Regions from separate parts of the Comamonas sp. E6 genome, predicted to be linked through region 1. Evidence: predicted binding sites of a transcription regulator. Region 1 holds the regulator's gene; each other region holds the start of a gene.

What was found. The regulator FNR, encoded in region 1, switches genes on or off when oxygen is low (the NO sensors DNR and NnrR bind a similar motif). The targets are predictions, from matches to a motif close to TTGATNNNNATCAA.
Region 2: a site for FNR is predicted at 2,660-2,673, ahead of CSE6_RS11305 (DASS family sodium-coupled anion symporter). Genes of this name have one in related genera too.
Region 3: a site for FNR is predicted at 3,539-3,552, ahead of CSE6_RS09110 (DUF2189 domain-containing protein). Genes of this name have one in related genera too.
Region 4: a site for FNR is predicted at 3,510-3,523, ahead of CSE6_RS23065 (hemerythrin domain-containing protein). Genes of this name have one in related genera too.

The regions. Positions count from the first base shown of each region.
Region 1 is NZ_BBXH01000015.1:134,190-139,306, reverse strand. Features, by position in the region: gene ccoP (cytochrome-c oxidase, cbb3-type subunit III) at 1-355, shown strand, start outside; gene ccoG (cytochrome c oxidase accessory protein CcoG) at 438-1,880, shown strand; gene CSE6_RS14475 (FixH family protein) at 2,007-2,312, shown strand; gene CSE6_RS14470 (hypothetical protein) at 2,570-2,833, shown strand; gene fnr (fumarate/nitrate reduction transcriptional regulator Fnr) at 2,897-3,619, opposite strand; gene hemN (oxygen-independent coproporphyrinogen III oxidase) at 3,888-5,117, shown strand, end outside.
Region 2 is NZ_BBXH01000012.1:66,665-71,781, forward strand. Features, by position in the region: gene CSE6_RS11295 (CMD domain protein) at 1-398, shown strand, start outside; gene CSE6_RS11300 (alkylhydroperoxidase domain protein) at 395-985, shown strand; gene CSE6_RS11305 (DASS family sodium-coupled anion symporter) at 995-2,500, opposite strand; gene CSE6_RS11310 (hypothetical protein) at 2,769-3,095, shown strand; tRNA gene CSE6_RS11315 (tRNA-Met) at 3,168-3,244, opposite strand; gene rplQ (50S ribosomal protein L17) at 3,285-3,668, opposite strand; gene rpoA (DNA-directed RNA polymerase subunit alpha) at 3,800-4,798, opposite strand; gene rpsD (30S ribosomal protein S4) at 4,911-5,117, opposite strand, start outside.
Region 3 is NZ_BBXH01000009.1:179,927-185,043, forward strand. Features, by position in the region: gene sstT (serine/threonine transporter SstT) at 1-820, shown strand, start outside; gene CSE6_RS09095 (ABC transporter ATP-binding protein) at 921-1,601, opposite strand; gene CSE6_RS09100 (arylesterase) at 1,600-2,331, shown strand; gene CSE6_RS09105 (hypothetical protein) at 2,349-2,567, opposite strand; gene CSE6_RS09110 (DUF2189 domain-containing protein) at 2,588-3,385, opposite strand; gene CSE6_RS09115 (PLP-dependent transferase) at 3,608-4,831, opposite strand; gene CSE6_RS09120 (BON domain-containing protein) at 4,917-5,117, opposite strand, start outside.
Region 4 is NZ_BBXH01000032.1:9,395-14,511, forward strand. Features, by position in the region: gene CSE6_RS23050 (magnesium transporter CorA family protein) at 1-1,154, shown strand, start outside; gene CSE6_RS23055 (dienelactone hydrolase family protein) at 1,320-2,012, opposite strand; gene CSE6_RS23060 (MarC family protein) at 2,195-2,842, shown strand; gene CSE6_RS23065 (hemerythrin domain-containing protein) at 2,952-3,449, opposite strand; gene CSE6_RS23070 (ABC-type transport auxiliary lipoprotein family protein) at 3,622-4,305, opposite strand; gene CSE6_RS23075 (MlaD family protein) at 4,412-5,117, opposite strand, start outside.

The DNA.
Region 1 (5,117 bases):
GCCGCCCATGGCGGCAGCCGTGGGCTCGGCGGAGGATGTGCGCAATGTGGCGCACTATGTGCTGAGCCTGTCGGGCAGCCCTCACGATGCCGTCAAGGCTTCGCAGGGCAAGTCCAAATTCGTGGCCTGTGCGGCTTGTCACGGCATGGATGGCAAGGGCAACCCCGCGCTGGGAGCTCCTAACCTGACCGATGACATCTGGCTGCATGGCTGGGGTGAGGCGGCAATCGTCAACATCGTCAACAACGGCAAGCACAATGAGATGCCTGCCCAGAAAGAGAAGTTGACGGAGGCGCAAATTGCCGTGCTGGCTTCCTATGTCTGGAGTCTTTCGAATACGCAAAACCAGAAGTAATGCGTTTTGAAAAGGCGGTGCCCTGGCACCGCCTTTTTCGCGTTTCAATTTTCAGTAATTACAAAAATATTAAGGAACTGCGATGCCGTGCGATCAGGGGAAGCCCCGAAAAGTCATACCGATCACGCCTGAGCCTCATGAGGGCGGGCCTGAGCTGGTGCCTATGTTCGCTTCCGAGCAAAAAGTGTACTCACGCTCAATCAGTGGCGTGTTCTCACGGTGGCGCTGGGCCATGGTGTTTCTGACCCAGATCGTCTTCTACGGCCTGCCCTGGCTGCAGTGGGGCGAGCGCCAGATGGTGCTGTTCGATCTGGGGGCCCGGCGCTTCTATCTGTTCGGACTGGTGCTGTACCCGCAGGACTTCATCTATCTGACGGGGCTGCTGATCATCAGCGCGCTGGGGCTGTTCCTGTTTACCGCCGTGGCCGGGCGCCTGTGGTGTGGCTTCTCCTGTCCGCAGACGGTCTACACCGAGATCTTCATGTGGATCGAAAGCAAGGTCGAAGGCGATCGCAGTGCCCGCATGCGTATCGACAAGAGCGGCTGGACTTTGGAGAAGATCTGGAAAAAGTCGCTCAAGCAGTTTCTCTGGATCGCTCTGTCTCTTTGGACAGGTTTCACCTTTGTCGGCTACTTCGTGCCCATCCGTGAGTTGGGTGTGGAGTTGATGGCCTTCCAGGGCAGCTGGCAGATCTTCTGGGTGGCGTTCTACGGCTTCGCCACCTACGGCAACGCCGGCTATATGCGCGAGCAGGTCTGCAAGTACATGTGTCCCTATGCACGCTTTCAGAGTGCCATGTTCGACAAGGACACCATGATCGTCAGTTATGACGCCGAACGTGGTGAAGCTCGCGGCCCGCGCAAGAAAGACGTTGACTACAAGGCACAGGGCCTGGGGGACTGCATAGATTGCAAGCTTTGCGTTCAGGTCTGCCCCGTGGGTATCGATATCCGCAAAGGACTGCAGTACGAGTGCATTGGCTGCGGTCTGTGCATCGATGCCTGCAACTCCGTGATGGACAAGATGGAGTATCCGCGTGGCCTGATCCGATTGACCACTCAGAATGCCGTAGCCAAGGCCTGGAAGCAGGTGCAGGTGATTCGCCGCATTTTCCGCCCGCGTGTGCTGATCTACTCGGCCGTGCTGGTGGCCCTCAGCGCCGCCATGATCGCCAGTCTGGTGCTGCGCGAGCCGCTCAAGGTCGACGTGATTCGCGACCGTGCTGCGCTTTCGCGCATCGTGGCGGGCGGCAAGCTGGAGAACGTCTACCGTCTGCAGATCATGAACGCCACCGAGTCCGAGCAGCGCTACCGTATCAGCGCCGTGGGCCTGGAGAATCTGGAAGTCGCATCCGAGCAGGAAGTGAGCGTTGGCCCGGCAGAGACACGCGGCATTGCGGTGCGGCTGCAGATTCCGTATGGCTCGGCAACTCCCGGCTCGCACCCCGTACACTTCAATGTGGATGCAGTGACTGCCGGAGCAGGGCGTATTTCCGAGAAGACGGTGTTCCTGGTGCCGCGTTAATGCCAGGTCTTGCCGGTCTTCGTGAGCCATCACGGAGGCCGGATAAGGGCACCGCCAATCGGCAACAATTTATGCCACCCTGCCATGTGTGCTCGGGTGGTCAGAATTTTGGAAAGAGGTTTCATCATGTCGGCAGCACAAGCCAAGGTCTCGCAAACGGCCAAGATCATCCACCCCGAGGACGGCAAGCCCTGGTGGAAGTTTGCCCATGTCTGGCTCATCATCGCCGGCCCGGTGATCGTGGTGATTGCCGGCTTTGTCACCGCATACATCGCACTGAGCAGGCCCGATCCCGTGATTGACCCTGACTACTACCGCCATGGCATGGAAATCAACCAGCGCCTGAGCGAAAGTGAAAAAAGCCTGGCCCCAGCAGTCACCGGCCGCAATCATGCGGCCACGCCAGCCAAGGATCATCCGCTGGATCGCTGAGCGCTCCGGCGCTTGCTCCGCCAAGGTCGCTTTTGCGGCCTTTTTTGTTGCCGATATCAAAATCAGAGCGTGTTGCGCATGCACCGTCTAACGTTAATGTAGAAGTAAATGGTTTTTTGATATTCGGATTGCGCAAGGCGCTACTGAAAAGAGAGTAATTCAGGGTTTCCCGCCACGGTGCATGCCCGCAGTCCTGCATGAACGGTCACCACTGTTGTGCAAAATATGACCAAGCCCACAGCCCAAGGAGAATCAGGATGGATGCTCGACGCTGGATGTGGATTGTCTGGCCGGCCTTTCTGGCGGCGGCAATCATGGAGATGGTGGTTTTCGCCTTTGTGGACCCGCTGGATGTGCACTGGCTGGGCTCCCCCCTGGACTGGTCGCGCCAAGCCATCTATACGGTCGCTTTTTTTGCCTTCTGGGTCGTGACCCTGATCGGAGGTGCGATGACGGTGATGCTGGGTCGCTCCGTCAGCGATCTCAATGGCGGCATCGTTTCCGAGCCTCTGCCCGATTAATTCGCACAGACAAAAAAGCCCGCTGTCCGCGGGCTTTGTCTTGAGAGTGTCTGTCGACTCGGTTCAGTTCTGGCATTGCTGGCTGTTGACGATGCGTTTGAGCGCCTCGGTATCCAGGATGCGCAGGTGGCGCTGCTTGACTTCCACAATACCTTCCTCTGCAAATTTGGAGAAAGTGCGGCTCACGGTCTCGAGCTTGAGGCCCAGGTAACTGCCGATTTCTTCGCGCGTCATGCGCAGCACCAGCTCCGACTTGGAAAAGCCGCGTGCCGACAGGCGCTGGACCAGGTTCAACACAAAGGCCGCCAGGCGCTCTTCGGCACGCATGCTGCCCAGCAGCAGCATCACGCCATGCTCGCGCACGATTTCGCGGCTCATGACCTTGTGCACATGGTTCTGCAGGGCAGTGACCTCGCGCGAGAGCTGCTCCAGTTTGTCAAACGGCATGACGCAGACCTCGGCGTCTTCCAGGGCCACGGCATCACAAGTGTGGTGGTCGTTGACGATGCCGTCCAGACCAATGATTTCGCCAGCCATCTGAAAGCCTGTGACCTGATCACGTCCGTCTTCGGTGGCCACGCTGGTCTTGAAGAAGCCGGTTCGAATGGCATACAGAGAGGTGAACTCTTCGCCATTGCGAAACAGCAGCCCGCCGCGCTTGACCTTGCGGCGCGTGGCCACAATCTCGTCAATGCGCTCCATTTGTTCATCGTCCAGGCCCATGGGCATGCACAGTTCACGCAGATTGCAGTTGGAGCAGGATGCTTTGATGGTCTGAAGATTCATGGGCTTTTTGCAACGGCGCAGACAGACACAGAGTGGAGAGTCGCGCTGGTCATTGACCTCGTGGTTGAAGATGAGATGGATCAAATTGTCGCAGCACTTGCCTTGAGGTCTCTTGATTTTCATCAAGGACAGGGTGATTGCCTTGGGGCACATTGCCTGTATTCGTTCAAAAACATGCGCTTTTGCCTATTTTGGGCATGATTTTCAGGATCTGATTTCCATTGAAATCTGCTCTATACAGAGTGTGGGCGCACCCTAACTCCCAGTTATGACCGCAGTCACGCCTGAGTTGCTGAGCCGCTTTGATATCCCCGGCCCACGCTACACATCGTTCCCAACAGCCGACCGTTTTGTTGAGGCTTTTGGTGCAGACGACTACATACTGGCACTCAAGCAGCGCAAGACGCATTCTGGCTCGCGCGCTTTGCCCCTGTCCGTTTATGTGCATGTGCCGTTCTGTGAGTCGCTTTGCTATTACTGCGCCTGCAACAAGATCGTGACCAAGCATCACGAGAAGGCTGCCGAGTATCTGGACTACCTGAGCCGCGAGCTGGCCATGCATACCGAGCATTGCGGCAAAGGTCAGCTCGTAAGCCAGCTGCATCTGGGCGGAGGCACACCGACCTTCTTCAGCGATGCCGAGTTGCAGCAGCTGATGGTTTTGATGCGTGAACATTTCAAGCTGGATCCCGCGGGCGAGTACTCCATCGAGGTCGATCCGCGCACCGTCAGCAACGAGCGGCTGAGAGCTCTCAGGGACATGGGGTTCAATCGCCTGAGCTTTGGCGTGCAGGACTTTGATCCCGCGGTGCAGAAAGCGGTGCACCGCGAGCAGCCCGCCGAGCAAGTCTTTTCGTTGGTGGCCGAGGCGCGCCGCCTGGGCTTTGTCTCCATCAATGTGGACCTGATCTACGGGCTGCCCAGGCAGACGCCCGAGTCTTTTGCGCGCACGCTGGCACAGGTCAATGAGCTGCGCCCCGATCGCATTGCACTGTATGCCTATGCGCATCTGCCCGAGCGTTTCAAGCCGCAAAGGCGTATCGAATCGGCAGACCTGCCTATGGGACAGGACAAGCTGAACATGCTCTCCGGCGCAATTGATGCATTCATGGATGGCGGCTATGTCTATGTAGGCATGGACCACTTTGCGCTGCCTGACGACTCTCTGGCCATTGCCAAGCGCCAGGGGCGCCTGCATCGCAATTTTCAGGGCTACAGCACCCAGCCTGATTGCGACCTGATTGCACTGGGCGTATCGGCTATCGGTAAGGTGGGTGCGACCTACAGCCAGAACGTCAAGACTCTTGAAGAGTATTACGATGCCGTCGATGGAGGCATGTTGCCCGTGCAGCGCGGACTGGCGCTTTCGCGTGACGATCTGGTGCGCAGAGCCGTCATCATGTCCATCATGTGCCAGGGTTCCGTCCTGTATGAGCCCATGGAGCAGGCCTGGCTTATCAATTTCCGCGAGTACTTCGCTGCGGAGCTGGATGCGCTG
Region 2 (5,117 bases), on a different contig from region 1:
TGAGCTCGGAAGTGGTGCGCGGGCGCGCTGCCAGCCTGCAGGCCGGCAGCGGTCCGCACGGCCCCTACGGGATCTATCCGGCCGGCCCCTTGAGCCGCGAGGACCAGAGCGGCCCCAGCTACGCCGTGGACCCGGCCCATGCGGCTTTGCTGGGCCCGCGCATGAGCGCCGCGCTGGCGCATGCCCATCTGCTGGCCTACCACCCACGCGATGCGAGTGCCCAGGCCTTGCTGGCGCTGCAGCAGGCCGGCTGGAGCGAGACCGATATCGTCATCCTGTCCCAGCTCGCCTCTTTTCTGTCCTTCCAGATCCGCCTCGTGGCGGGGCTGCGCGTGCTTGGCGCACGAGCAGCAGTCACCACGGCATCGTCCACCCTCGCCCTGCAAGCCCAGCCATGACCACCACGCACAACACCTCCCCTCAGGTCTTCACCCAGGAACAGCTCGACTGGCAGCCATGGATAGCTCCGCTGCAGGAGAGCGAGCTGAGCGAGCGCCACCATGCGGGCCTGGTGGACGCAGCGCGCGCGCGTTCACCCTATTTCCGGCTGCTGGCGCGCGACCCCGACACGCTGGGAGCACGCACTCGTACCGACAAGGACATCTTCTACAACCCCGACGCCGGCCTGCCGCGCGCCGAGCGCGAACTGGCAGCAGCTGCAACCTCACGCACCAACGGCTGCATCTACTGCGCTTCGGTACATGCGCGCTTTGCCACGCATTTCTCGCACCGCGCCGCCGATGTGCAGCGCCTGCTCGATGAAGGTCCGGGCACCGACCTGGGCTCGCGCTGGAATGCCATCGTTGCCGCCGCCGTGGCCTTGACGCAGACGCCGCCCGCACTGGAGTCCAGTCATATCGATGCGCTGCGCGCCGCCGGTCTCGACGATGCAGCCATCTCCGATGCGCTTCACGGCACGGCCTTCTTCAACTGGGCCAACCGGCTCATGCTGTCGCTGGGCGAGCCCCTGCGCACGAGCAGCTGACAGCGCAGCTCACCACAGCCCCAGCAGCTTCCACCAGACGCTGCCGACGACAGCGAAGATTAGCAGCTCCAGCACGCACATCGCAGCCCCCACGCGCCACCAGACACCCAGGGTCACATAGCCGCTGCCGAAGATGATGGGCGAGGTGCCGGTCGCGTAGTGCGTCAGCGTCATCATGATGGCCGAGCCGGCCGTCATCATCAGCATGAAGGGGACGACGTAGTCAGCTGGGATCAGCTGCGCCCCCACGGTCAGAAAGGCCAGCATCATGGCGCTGATATGGGCCGTGGTGCTGGCGAACAGATAGTGCGAGAAGACGAAAACGCCCACCAGAATGGCGGCCACGGGCAGCCAGTCCAGGCCGCTGGCGACGATGGCGCTCTTCAAGCCCTCGGCAAACCAGGCGACCACACCGAGCTTGTTGAGCTGCTCGGCCAGCATGACCAGGGAACCGAACCAGATCAGGGTGTCCCAGGCGCTTTTCTCGGACAGCACATCATCCCAATCGATGGTCCCCGTGATGATCAGGGCGAACAAACCGAGAAAAGCCACCACGGTCGGGTCCAGCGTGAACGCCGGGCCGAACAGCATTTGCGGCACATTCGCCCATAGCAGCAGCATCACGCCGAAGGTGCCGAGCATCACGCGCTCCTTGCCCGACAGCGGGCCCATGCGGGCCATTTCGGCACGCGCATACTCCACGGCATTGGGCGTGGCCTTGAGTTCGGGTGGCGACAGCAGATAGATCGCCAGCGGCATCAACAGCAGACACAGCAGCCCTGGCAGCAGCATGTACAGAGCCCAACTTGTCCAGCTCAGGTGCAGGGACTGACCCGTGGCCTTGGCCACCAAGTCCACGACCAGAGGATTGGGCGCCGTCGCGGTCAGGAACATGGCCGAGGTGATCGGATTGGAATGGTAGTTGACCAGCGCCAGATAGGTCCCGACCTTGCCTTGCGTTCCCTTGGCCGGGTCCGATTCAAAGGCGTTGGCGATGGACTTCATGATCGGGTGCACGATGCCGCCACCGCGTGCCGTGTTGCTGGGTGTGAACGGGGCCAGTACCAGCTCACAGATCGCGAGTCCGTAACCTATGCCTATGGTGCGCTTGCCCATCAGCGCAATGAACAGCAATCCGATGCGGTTGCCGAGCCCCGTCTTCTTGAGACCGCGCGAGATCAGAACCGCCACCACGATCAGCCAGATCAGGGGATTCGCAAAGCTGCTCAGCGCATCCGTGATCGCACCTTTGGACGAACTAGAGGTCACCTGAGACAGCGACACGATGACAATCGCCATCAATGCCATCACGCCTATGGGCATGACCTTGAGGATGATCGCCACGATGGTCGTCAGAAAGATGGCCACCAGTTGCCAGGCCTTGCTGTCCAGTCCCGCAGGCACCGGCGTCAGCAGCAGACCGGTCAGAACCAGGGTGGAAATCAGTGCAGGCACGACCCGAAATGGAACGACCGATTTGAAGTAACGGAACATCGAGACGATCTTCTCGAACATAGAAGTCCTTTTCTTTACCTGCAGCGCATCGAGACACCATACCTCAGCTCAGCAAAAGCCAGGAGTCCCCGACGGACATTGGCGCTCGGGTCACAGACTGGCATCATGATGCAGTGCCGCATGGCTTCGACTCCAGGCCGACTTTTACGTTGCCAAAGTTTGATCGACGGCAAGACTTGCAGAAGCAAAACCGATGGCAAGACCTCGTACATGCCAGTATTCAAGCATTGGGCACATGCCCATGGATTCAGCAGGAGAGACACTCTAAATGCCAGCGAACCGATTCCTGCCCGATGAATGGGAAAGCCGCCTTGAAGAAATAGATCTAGCGATACTGCATCAGGCTGCTATCTGCAAGATCCGGCTGCTCGACCCCGGTGCCGTCGAACGCGTGCTGGCCAACGATGCCGGCATCTGCGGTGCCGAACATGAGACGGCATTCAGGACCTTGCGCGGCCTGCTCTATCTGCACTACACCGAGGTACTGCATATCAGCGAGGTGCTGAGCCCGGAAATCGCCCAGGTGATCGCCAGCCGGGTGCGCGAGCATTTGAGCCGGCGCTCGGGCACAGCGCCGGGAGGGATGACGGGCTGATACCAGCGCTGCCGCCCTTCAATGGAAAATGGACAAAAAAAAGGTCACGACATTGTCGTGACCTTTTCAATTTGGTTGCGCGAGAAGGATTTGAACCTCCGACCTTTGGGTTATGAGCCCAACGAGCTACCAGACTGCTCCATCGCGCGGTATTTCCAAATTGTAGCAGGCTTTGCAGCCTGCCCTGGCTTATTCAGCTGCTGCAGCGGCTTCTTCAGCGCGCTCGACCAGCTCCACATAGGCCATGGGAGCGTTGTCGCCCACGCGGAAGCCCATCTTCAGGATACGTGTGTAGCCACCGGGACGCTGAGCGTTGCGGGGACCCAGCACGTTGAACAGCTTGGTCACGCTGTCGCGGTCGCGCAGACGGTCGAAAGCCAGACGGCGGTTAGCCACGGTATCAACCTTGGCCAGAGTGATCATGGGCTCGATGACGCGACGCAGTTCCTTGGCCTTGGGGACCGTGGTCTTGATTGCTTCGTGCTCGATCAGCGAGTTCATCATGTTCTGCAGCATTGCCTTGCGGTGTGCAGAAGTGCGGTTCAGTTTGCGGAGGCCGTTGCCGTGACGCATGGTGCTTTTCCTTTGCTCCCCGTTTTTATCCGGAGATCTTTTCTAAATTAAATCAGGCAGCCGTATCAGGTACTGCCCGAGGCACTTGGACTTTGCCGGATCAACTCCAGCAAAGTCTTTTATTGTAGCAATTAACGCTTTTCCAGGCCAGCGGGTGGCCAGTTTTCAAGCTTCATGCCCAGAGTCAGACCGCGGGAAGCCAGAACTTCCTTGATCTCGTTGAGCGACTTGCGACCCAGGTTGGGAGTCTTGAGCAGCTCGTTTTCGGTACGCTGGATGAGGTCACCGATGTAGTAGATGTTCTCTGCCTTGAGGCAGTTGGCAGAACGCACGGTGAGCTCGAGCTCGTCCACAGGACGCAGCAGGATGGGATCGAACGACGTGGCAGCGCCGCGGCCACCGGCAGGAGCGTCGAACACGCTGGCGATATCGCCACCGTCGAGCTGGGCAAACACTGCCAGCTGCTCCACCAGGATCTTGGCGGATGCACGCACTGCGTCTTCAGCGGTGATGGCACCGTTGGTTTCGATTTCCAGAACCAGCTTGTCCAGATCGGTACGCTGTTCCACACGTGCGGATTCGACAGCGTAGCTCACGCGCTTGACGGGCGAGAACGAAGCGTCGAGCACGATACGGCCGATCGACTTGGTCGATTCGTCACCGTAGCGGCGCACGTTGCCGGGCACATAGCCGCGGCCCTTTTCCACCTTGATCTGCATGTCCAGCTTGCCGCCTTGCGACAGATGGGCGATCACATGATCAGGGTTGACGATTTCTACGTCGTGGGGGGTCTGAATGTCACGGGCAGTGACAACACCTTCGCCATCCTTGCGCAGGCTCAGGGTGACTTCGTCACGATTGTGCAGCTTGAACACCACACCCTTGAGGTTCAGCAGGATGTTGGTCACATCTTCCTGGACACCGTCGATGGAGGAGTACTCATGCAGCACCCCAGCAATCGTCACTTCCGTCGCTGCGTAACCCACCATGGAGGAGAGCAGAACACGGCGCAGGGCATTGCCCAGCGTATGACCGTAGCCACGCTCAAACGGCTCCAGAACAACCTTGGCACGGTTGTGACCAAGTTGCTCGACATTGATTGTCTTGGGCTTCAGCAAATTCGTTTGCATGCAGACTTCCTCTCAATACCCTCGGCTCGTTACACCGGTAAGGCTGGTGAAGCACCCACGGCGCGATGCCTCGCGCCGTGGGGACGGTTTACAGAAATGTCGCTGCTAAAGATTAACGCGAGTACAACTCAACGATCAGGGATTCGTTGATGTCAGCTGCGAATTCATCGCGGTCAGGAGACTTCTTGAAAGTACCTTCTGCCTTGTCAGCAGACACTTCAACCCATGCGGGGAAGCCCACTTGAGCAGCCAGTTGCAGAGCCTCGACCACGCGAGCTTGCTTCTTGGACTTTTCACGCAGGGCAACCACGTCGCCTTC
Region 3 (5,117 bases), on a different contig from region 1:
TGCCTTGCTGAATGCCAACTACATCGGTATTCTGGCCTGGGCCATCGCCCTGGGCATTGCACTGCGCCACGCCACGCCCACCACCCGCACCATGGTGGAGGACTTTGGCCATGCCATCACCCGCGTGATTCAGGGCGTGATTCGCCTGGCCCCCTTCGGCATCTTCGGCCTGGTGGTCGCCACCTTCTCCTCGGGCGGGCTGGAAGCACTCAAGGACTACGCCCATCTGCTGGCCGTGCTGGTCGGCTGCATGGTGTTTGTGGCACTGGTGATCAACCCGGTCATTGTCTGGACACAGACTCGCCGCAACCCCTACCCGCTGGTGCTGACCTGCCTGCGCGAAAGCGCAGTGACCGCCTTCTTCACGCGCAGCTCGGGAGCCAATATTCCCGTCAATCTGGCCCTGGCCCAGAAGCTCAGGCTCGACGAGAACACCTACAGCATCTCCATCCCGCTGGGCGCCACCATCAATATGGCCGGCGCTGCCGTCACCATCAGCGTGCTGACACTGGCCGCTGCCCATACGCTCAACATCTCGGTGGACATTCCCACGGCCATATTGCTGTGCGTGGTCTCTGCGGTCTGCGCCTGCGGTGCCTCGGGCGTTCCCGGTGGCTCTCTGCTGCTGATTCCACTGGCCTGCAGCCTGTTCAACATTCCCAACGATGTGGCAATGCAGGTGGTGGGTGTCGGCTATGTGATCGGCGTGATTCAGGATTCGACCGAGACAGCCCTCAATTCCTCGACCGACGTGCTGTTTACCGCAGCCGCCTGCCGCGCCGCAGAGCGCAGGGCCGGACTGGAAGTCGCGCGCATCTGAGGCTTGAGCTCAGAATCTACTGATTTGATAACTGCAAGCGCTTATTTGATAAGCGCCAGATCCCCAAAAAGGCCTGTGATCACACAGGCCTTTTGGTTTTTCAGACAGAGCGCCCGGCTTCTATGGTGATGCTTCGATCACATTGCGCCGCAATCTCGCGGTCATGCGTAACCAGAATCAGAGTCGTGCCGCGCTCGCGGTTGAGCGCAAACATCAGCTCCATGATGGTCTGGCCCGTGGCGAAGTCCAGGCTGCCGGTGGGCTCGTCGGCCAGCAGCACGGCCGGCTCCACCACAAAAGCACGCGCCAGGGCCACTCGCTGCTGCTCGCCGCCCGACATCAGCCGGGGATAGTGATTGAGACGCTGGCCCAGGCCCACGCGCTCCAGCATCTGCGAAGCTCTTGCTCTCGCATCGCGCTGACCCGCCAGCTCCAGCGGCAGCATGACGTTTTCCAGCGCCGTGAGATTGCCCAGCAACTGAAAGCTCTGGAAGACAAAGCCCATCTTCTGTGCCCGCACCGCCGCCCTGTCGTCCTCGCTAAGTGCAAACAGATCCTGGCCCAGCAAACGGACCGTGCCGCGGCTGGGGGTATCGAGGCCGGCCAGAATCGACAGCAAAGTGCTTTTACCCGAGCCGGAGGCACCCACAATGGCAACGGTTTCGCCGGCCGTGAAACTCAGATTGATATCCCGCAAAATATCCAGCACGCCTGTGGAATCGCTCACCGATTTGGACAGTTGCTCAACGGCAATCAAAGGAATGGCAAGAGTTGTGGACATGAATCAATTGGATAGCAAAAACGTCAAGAGTCGCAGCCAGCACTTTGCGCTGCAGCGCCGTCACTGTATCGCTGTTGCTCTGACGCTCGCCATTTCAGGGGCTTGCGGTGCGGCAGCGGCCTCATCGCCTGCCAGGAGCAAGGAGCCGGCCAAGGCCGCTCCCGGCGCGAAACCCGGCCCGGTGCTGGTGCTTGGCGATTCTCTGAGCGCAGAATACGGCCTGACGCGCGGCAAGGGCTGGGTGCAGTTGCTGCAGCAGCGCATGAATGACGAAAAGAATCCGCGCAAGGTGGTCAATGCCAGCATCAGCGGCGAGACCACGGCCGGCGGCAGAGCGCGCCTGGCGTCGCTGCTCAGACAGCATGAGCCGGGCATCCTGATTCTTGAGCTGGGCGGCAACGATGCCTTGCGCGGCCTGGCGCTGCAGAGCACGCAGCAGAATCTGGAAGTCATGATCAAGGCCGCCAGGGAGGCCGGGACCCAGGTGCTGCTGGTGGGCATGCAGGTGCCGCCCAACTATGGAGCGGCATATACCGAGCAGTTTGCCGAGATGTTCAGGAGCATTGCCGACGCGCAAAAGCTGCCGCTGGTGCCGTTTCTGCTGTCGGGCATCGGCGATGCGGCAGACGCCGAGCGATGGTTTCAGAGCGACCGCATTCACCCCAATGCCCAGGCTCAGCCACAGATGCTGGCCAATGTCTGGCCCAAGCTCAGGCCATTGCTGAAATAAGCGACGGCCGCACGGCCTCAGTCGCCGCTGCCTCCACCATCACCGCCAGAGTCGCCGCCGTCCGAGCTGCAGGCACTCTCGTTGCTGCCCGAGCCGCAAAAATAGCTGTCGTTGAAGACGGCGCGGCCGTCCTCGCGGCTGCTCGCCGAAGTCCAGGTCAGCGGCGAATCGGTGCTGTGGCCCGAAGAGCCTGGCTGGGGCGTAAAGACTTTTTTCAACCAGTTCCAGAACTCCATGACATCCCCCTCATTGCGCCTCAAGCAGGGTCCCCCTTGCTTTCGGCGCGGACGCTGGCTTTATAGGCATGCCAGCTGGTACAACCCAGCAGCGGCCCGACGACGATCAGACCTGCACTGTAGAAGAGCAGCGAGGCCGCGATCAACATGGTGATGATCAACCCCCACAGCAACATCACACCCGTGTTGGCACCCACCACGCGCATGCTGGTGATGCAGGCCGTCAAGGCATCGGTATCCAGATCGAGAATGGCGGGCAGTGAAACCACCATGCTGGCAAACACCAAGGCTGCAAATATCCCGCCAACTGCGGTGTAGCCCAGCAGGAACTCCCAGTTCTCGGGCCGCAGCAGGGTCTGCAGCAGGGTTGCCGTACTGGGCATGCCGGTGTCAAACGAGATGGCGAACACCACCATGGCGGCGCGCCCCCAGAGCATCTCCAGCACCATCAGCACCATGACCAGCATGCCCATGCTGGCCAGATGCTTGTCCCAGCAGGTCAAGGACTGCGACAGCAGCACGGGCTTGCCCTGCTCCAGCTGCTGGTTGACGTAGTACAGGCCCATGGCCAGGAAGGGGCCGATCAGCAGACAGCCGCTGGCCATGGACATCAGATATTCAGGGCTGGAGCGAAACACCCAGGCCATCAGACGTGCCATGCCCCAGAAGCACAGGCCGTAGAACAACGCAATCATTGGTGCGCGACGCACATCGCCCAGGCCCAGCAGCAGCCATTGCCAGGGCTCGCTCCAGCGCAGTTGCAGAATCTGCAGATTGCCGGACTCGGCCTTGACCTCGGAAACAGGGGAAGCTTGCATGCGAGACCCTCCTTGTCGCCCGTACCGCGCCTCGGTGGCGGCAGCTGACAGGAACAAGTTACCCGCTCAACCTTGAATCTGCATTGCGGAAAGCCCGCATGCCGGCCTCCGCATTTCACTATGAAAACAAGAGCTTATAGCGCCCGGCTTTTGTTGACTTCAGTCAATAAAAGCATTGAAATCGCTTCTCGACAAGCGCTGCTAGCTCCTATTTAAATAGCTTCAACCAAAGGCCTTGAGCAGAGCCTGGGCCAGGTCGGCCTGCAGATCGCTCGTATCCTCAAGGCCGATGGCAAAGCGCACCACGGTGCCCGCCTTGATATGGGGTGTGGCACGGCTGCGCATCTCGGGCAGCTCATAGGGCACGACCAAGCTCACAGGCCCGCCCCAGCTGTAGCCCAGCTTGAACAGGCTCAGGCTGTCACAGAAGCGATCGACGGCTGCCTGGTCGAAGCGCTCGTCGATGACCACGCTGAACAGACCGGCGGCCACGCCATCCTGGCCCTGCCCTTGTCCGCACAGCTGCTTCCAGCAAGCATGGCCCGGCGCGTCAGGCATCGCGGGGTGCAAGACCTGCGCCACAGCACTCTGGGTGGCCAGCCACTGCGCCAGCTGGCGTGCCGAGCGATCCTGTGCGTGATAGCGCAGGCCGATGCTGGGCAGGCTGCGCAACACGGCTTCGGCGTCGTTGCCGCTCACGCCCAGACCCAGGCGCATGTGCGCGAGCTTGATGCGCATATGCAGGGGCTGGTTGCGCGTGATGATGCTGCCCATCAGCACATCACCGCCGCCGCTGGGGTATTTGGTCAGGGCATGGACCGTGACATCGACGCCCAGGCTGCCATCGCCCAGCAGGTCGAAGGGACGGAAAGCCAGACCCGCGCCCCAGGTGTTGTCCAGCACCATGGTCACGCCCCTGGCCCGGCACAGGCGCACCTGCTCGACGAGATCGGGGAACTCCATGGTTACCGAGCCAGGAGCCTCCAGCCAGACCAGCTTGGTGGCCGGAGTAATCTTGGCCGCCAGGTCTTCGACGCACATGGGGTCGTAGTACTGATGGCGAATGCCGAAATGGGCCAGCTCGCCCTCGGTCAGCGTCTTGTTGGGACCGTATGCGTTATCGGGCACCAGCACCTCGTCGCCCGTCCTGAGCAGCGCCAGCGACACCGTGGCAATCGCGGCCAGACCGCTGGGTACCAGCAGGCATTGCAGACCGCCCTCCAGCGATGCCAGACGTTCTTCCAGGGCGTAGGTCGTTGGCGTGCCATGCAGACCGTAGGTGTAGCTGCTCTTGTCCAGCCAGCGGCGCTCGCGCATGGCCTGCACATTCTCGAAGTACACGGTCGAGGCCTTGTGCACGGCAAGCTGCGGGCCTTCGAAGTCCGTGGGAGGCTTGTAGGGATGATGGATCAGATGGGTGGAAAGCTTGTGGTCGGCTTGGGTCATGCCCTGATCTTAGTGCCATGCAGCCACAAAAAAGCCAGAGGGCTTGCGCGCTCTGGCTTCATGCGAGGTGGCCGGCCCAGGAGTATCAGCCAGCCTTCACGGTCAGATTGTTGTTGACCGAGGTCACGCCCTTGGCAGCCTTGGCGATATCGCCGGCCTGGGTCTTGACGGCTTCGCTGGGCACGTTGCCGGTCAAGGTCACTACGCCGCCCTTGGTATCCACATTGATCTGCAGAGCGCTGATTTCCGGGGCCTTGATGAAATCGGTCTTGACGGCAGCGGTGAT
Region 4 (5,117 bases), on a different contig from region 1:
ACGGACTGCCCACGCAGGCGGCAACAACGGGGTTTTACTGGGTCTCCTGCACACGCTCGGAGCTGGAGGCTCAGCTGCCGGCCATTCAGACCATGTTGGTCAGGCTGGGCGGCTCTGCCCTCGTGGACCTGCATGTCTCCGACCTGCTGAATCCCGCAATCCCTTCCAATTACGACTACACCTCGGTGTACGACGTGCTGGTGTTCCGCCGCCTGGCCAACGCCCATCTGCCACCGCTCAATGGAAGCCCCGCCTCGCCAGCCGTGGCCACACCGGCAGGCCTGCCTGCAGTGATGGCAGGCACCGGCAGTGCTGCATCCAGCGCCCCGCCTCCATCGCACAACCCGGCCCACAGCGGCCAGCGCGAAGCGCCGGTGCTACAACGCGTGGAAACCCAGCCCGTGGGCTTTGCGCTGTATGACCAGATCCTGCTGTCCGTGCATCCCGACGGCTGCTTTGTGCTGGAAAACTTCTGGCAACGCCTGATTTCCGGCCCCGCCAAGACTGACAGCCGCCAGGTCAGCACCAAGATGCCCGTGGAGCCTGCCGACCTGATGCTGCGCATGGTCAACGGCATGGTGGACGGCTATCTGGACCTGCGCCGCACACTGACGCGCCAGATCGACCACTGGCAGATGGCACTGCTCAAGCCCAACAAGCGTTTCAGCAACTGGGCCAGCGTGCTCGACGTGCGCCTGGCGCTGCACCAATTGGATGAAATCTGCGAAGACCAGCGTGCCGCCGTGCAGGACTGGACCGAGGCGCTGGAAGGCTGGCCGCCCGAGCACACACCTGCGCGCCAGCATGAGCGCGAACTGCTGCGCGTGCGCTCGCGTGACGTGCTCGAACATATAGAGCGCGTGACCCACCACATTCACCGCATGGAGCAAAGCGCCGAGACCGCCGTGCAGATGCACTTTTCGGCTCAGAGCAACCGCGCCAACGACATCATGCGCACGCTGACCACGGTGACGGCCATCTTTCTGCCTCTGAACCTGATTGCCGGCATCTTCGGCATGAACTTCGAGTTCATCCCGTTCGTGCACAAAAAGGACGGCTTCATCTGGGCGCTGGTGGCCATGGTGTTCATCACCGTGGTGCTGGTGGCCTATTTCTGGCGCCGACGCTATCTGGAAAGCGAAGAAAAAGAATGACCCCCTGAGGCGCTTCCGCGCCTTCCCCCAAGGGGGACGACATCCTCGCTGCGCGGCGGCGCTTGCTTGATGTCTCTGATGGGGGACCGCCCAGCGGCAACGGGCTTTAGATAAAAACAGCTGCTTGCGCTTATATATAAAGCACAAGCAGCTATTGTTTTTATATCAACCCAGATGCTGGGCGAAGAAGGCCAGAGTGCGCTCACCTGCCAACGCTGCAGCGGCTTCGTTGTAGGAGCCGCGCTGATCGCAGTTGAAGCCATGGTCGGCTTCGTAGATATGGACTTCCACCTTGGGCTGGGCCTTCTTGAAGGCTTCGACGGACTCCAGTGAGATGTAATGATCCTTGCTGCCGAAGTGGGCCAGCACCGGGCACAGCGCCTGACGGCTGGCTTCCAGCTCGCCCGTCATGCCGCCACCGTAATAGCAGACTGCAGCCGAGACGCTGGCCAGATTGCAGGCCGAGCGCCAGGTCATGAGGCCGCCCCAGCAAAAGCCCACCACGCCGATCTTGCCGCCAGGCACCAGAGTCGCCGCATGGGCCACGGCAGCTTCCACATCGCGCAGCGCGCCCGGCTCGGGTAGGGCTTCTACCGCGGTCTTGAGCGCAAAGCCGGCCTTCATGTCTTCTTCGCTGTAACCCAGCTCCACATCGGGCTTGACGCGGGCAAACATGGCGGGCGCCACGGCCACATAGCCCTGGGCTGCGTAGCGGTCTGCCACGGAGCGGATATGCGAGTTCACGCCGAAGATCTCCTGCAGCACCACAATGGCACCGCGTGCCTGGCCCTCGGGCATGGCCACATAAGCCGGGGTTTTTGCGCCATCCACGGCTGTCAGTTCAACAAAGCTGCCCATTGCGAAGCTCCTTAACATGGTTCAAAAGGGAAATCCGCGACGCGGCCGCCAGCAATGCTGTAATGGCTGATGCCGCGTCGATGATTCGGCCATTTTTTCACAGGAGTGTTGATGCAAGCTATCTCAGCCCCACAAAAGGCCGACAGTCGCAAGAAGCCCCCCATGCCAGGAGGCGAGCTGTAATGGATATCAAGCCGTTGATCACCCTGGTCGCCATCATCAACCCGCTGGCCATCGTCCCGTTCTTCATCCACTACACGGCCGGCTTCGACGCCGAGCAGCGCTGGCAGACGATTCGCACCGCCGCCTTTGCCGCCTTCTGCGTGATTGCGGTCTGCGCCCTGCTGGGGCTGCAGATTCTGCAGTTCTTCAATATCTCGCTGCAAAGCTTTCAGGTCGGCGGCGGTCTGCTGCTGCTGATCAGCGCGATGAACATGCTCAACGCCCGTCCCGCCGAAGACCGCCCCAACAATGCCACGCTGGCAGCCGGCGTCGAAAAGGCCGCCGAGGGCAACAGCATTGCCGTCGTGCCGCTGACCATTCCGCTGCTGACCGGGCCTGCCGCCATGTCCACCGTGGTGATCTATGCCGATCAGGCGCGCACCATCTGGCAGCATGTGGCGCTGGTCGGTTACGGCGTGGTGGTGGCCGCAGCCATCATGGTGTGCTTTTCATTGGCCCACCCGATTGCCCGCGTACTGGGCAAGACCGGCATCAATGTGATGACCCGGCTCATGGGACTGATTCTGGCCGCGCTGGCCATCGAGGTGATGGCCGGCGGACTGATCAAGATCTTCCCCATCCTGGCCTCCCCGGCGATATACCCTTAACCCAAAAAATACTCCCCCTGAGCGGCTGCGCCGCTTCCCCCAAGGGGGACGGCAGCTTTGCTGCGCGGCGGAGCTTGCTCGCTGTCTCTCTCCTTAGCGCGTGCCAGTTTCAGGCAGTTACCACTTCCATTTTTTCAGTTTCACCACAGGCACCACCACAGCCGGTGATCGGCTCTGCAGGCAAAGCCTCGGGCACCAGCACCGCGCCGGTCACCAGGTCAAAGCCCGCGCGGCGCATATGCAGGGCCAGGGCGGCATCCATGTTCTGCGCATGGTGGCTGAACCACGGACCCAGCTCGGCCGCCATATGGCGGATCGTGGCCAGATCGCCCTGCCCGCCCTTGACCGCCCCCTCGCGCAGCACGGCCAGCACCACCTTGTGCTGCTGGCTGTGGCAGTTGCCCGTGGCAAAGCCCGTGGTCTGCATCCAGCGGTCTTCCTGATCGAAGTGCTGCTGGGTATGGGCAATCAGCTCGTCCCAGAGCGCGCACAGCTGCTCGTCGCCCGCAGCTTCCACCTGGGCCAGCAGGGTGACGAACTCTTCATGCACCGCGTCCATGACGGGAAAATCCAGGATGAGAGCGGCATTCCATTCGAGGCTGGCCATGGCAGTTCCTTGTGCGAGGTTGAGGAACTGGCAGCTTAAGAACAAGGCCCGGCCCGGCCATTGACCCACATCAGCAAAGCAGCTGCCCGCAAGTAACCAGGACTTGCCCGGAATCAACAAAGCCCTGCATGGCAGGGCTTTGGGAGCGGAAATGCCTGGGACTGGTCAGGCCCTAGCGCCCGTAACCCTGCAACCAGCGGCTGAGCTGGACAGCCGCCTCATCCACCGCGCGTGCCATGGCCTGGGCACCGCCGGCTGCGTCGGCCGAGGCAGCCGGAACCTCGACCGTGAACACCTTCTGGCCCAGCAACTGGTTGCCTGCACTCTCGCCGACACCGATCAGGCTGGCGCTCAGGCGCAGCAGCGCACGGCTGTTGCTGGCGTTGTCGAAGACCTGGTTGAACTCGTCCACCGTCACGCGCAGCTGCGCAATCGAGCGCTTGTCGGCCAACAGGGGGCGGACATTGTCCTTGCCCGAAAGCACGGGGCGCTCCAGCCCCAGACGCATGCGCAGGCGCTGCTCCACCATCTGGGCGGGAGGCAGGCTCCAGCGCGCGTTCTGGTAGGCACGCAGTTGCTGGCTGTCGCTGTAGTTCAGACGGTAGAACATGGCCGTCAGGCCCTCGGGCAGGCCCGGAGCCTGGACTTCGGCCAGCACCAGAGGCACCGGCGCCACCAAAGGGGCGGCTGCGTTGGCGGCCGGCGCGGCCAGGTCGGCCACGCCCAGGTCATAGCGCACCGGCTGCGTGGGCGCCGTGGGCAGGCCCGAGCAGGCGGCGAGCGCCAGTACCAGGGAAGAAGCGCCCAGCAATCGCCATGCTCCGCGGCCGGTGAATGAAGTCTTTGTGTCTGCCATATTGATTCCTTTGGGACTTAGGCCAGCCAGGCTGGGCAGCAGGCATTTCCATCGAAAAACAGCCTGCCTGATCCGAATTTGCGCAAGTCGTGTCCTTGTTGCGGCTTCACTTGGCCGGCGCCACGAACCCTGGCTCGCCGGGACCTGGCAAGCCCATTCCCTGGCCGTAGATGACGGATTGCGGGTTGTCATTGAAGCGGCCCGCGGCCGCGCCCATGGTGCGCGCGGCGCGCGAGACATCGTCAGCCGCGCCGTTCATGCGCGGCAAGGTGCTGCGCCCCAGCGACTCGGCCGCCTGCGACAGGGCCTGCGTGCCCTCGGCAATCTGCTGCAGCGGGCCGTCGGGGGCATTGACCTTGCGCACGGTCTGTTGCAGATCGGTCGCCACGCCCGTGGCGGCATTGCCGGCCTTGGTAAGGGACTGCAGGGTCTGGTGCGCATCTGCCGTGATCTGTGGAAAGTCCTTGGCCGTCTTGTTCATGGTCTCGGCCAGATCCTTGATCCCGCCGGATGCGGCAGCGATATTGTCGAGCGCCACGCTCACCCGCTTCTGGTTGTCCTCACCCAGCATGGAATTGAGGCGGCGTGAAATTTCGTCAACCCGCTCCAGCAGCACCGGCCCCTGGTCGGCCAGCATGTTCAGCGGCGATGATTTCATGGGCAGGCGCGGCAGGCCGCTGGGCCCGGGCTTGAGCGGTTGCGAAGACTTGCTGTCATCGTCGAGCTGGATATGGGCCAGCCCCGTCACTCCCTGATAGCCGAGCTGGGCGTAGGTGGCCGGCGTGACCGGCGTGTCCTCGCCCACGGCAATG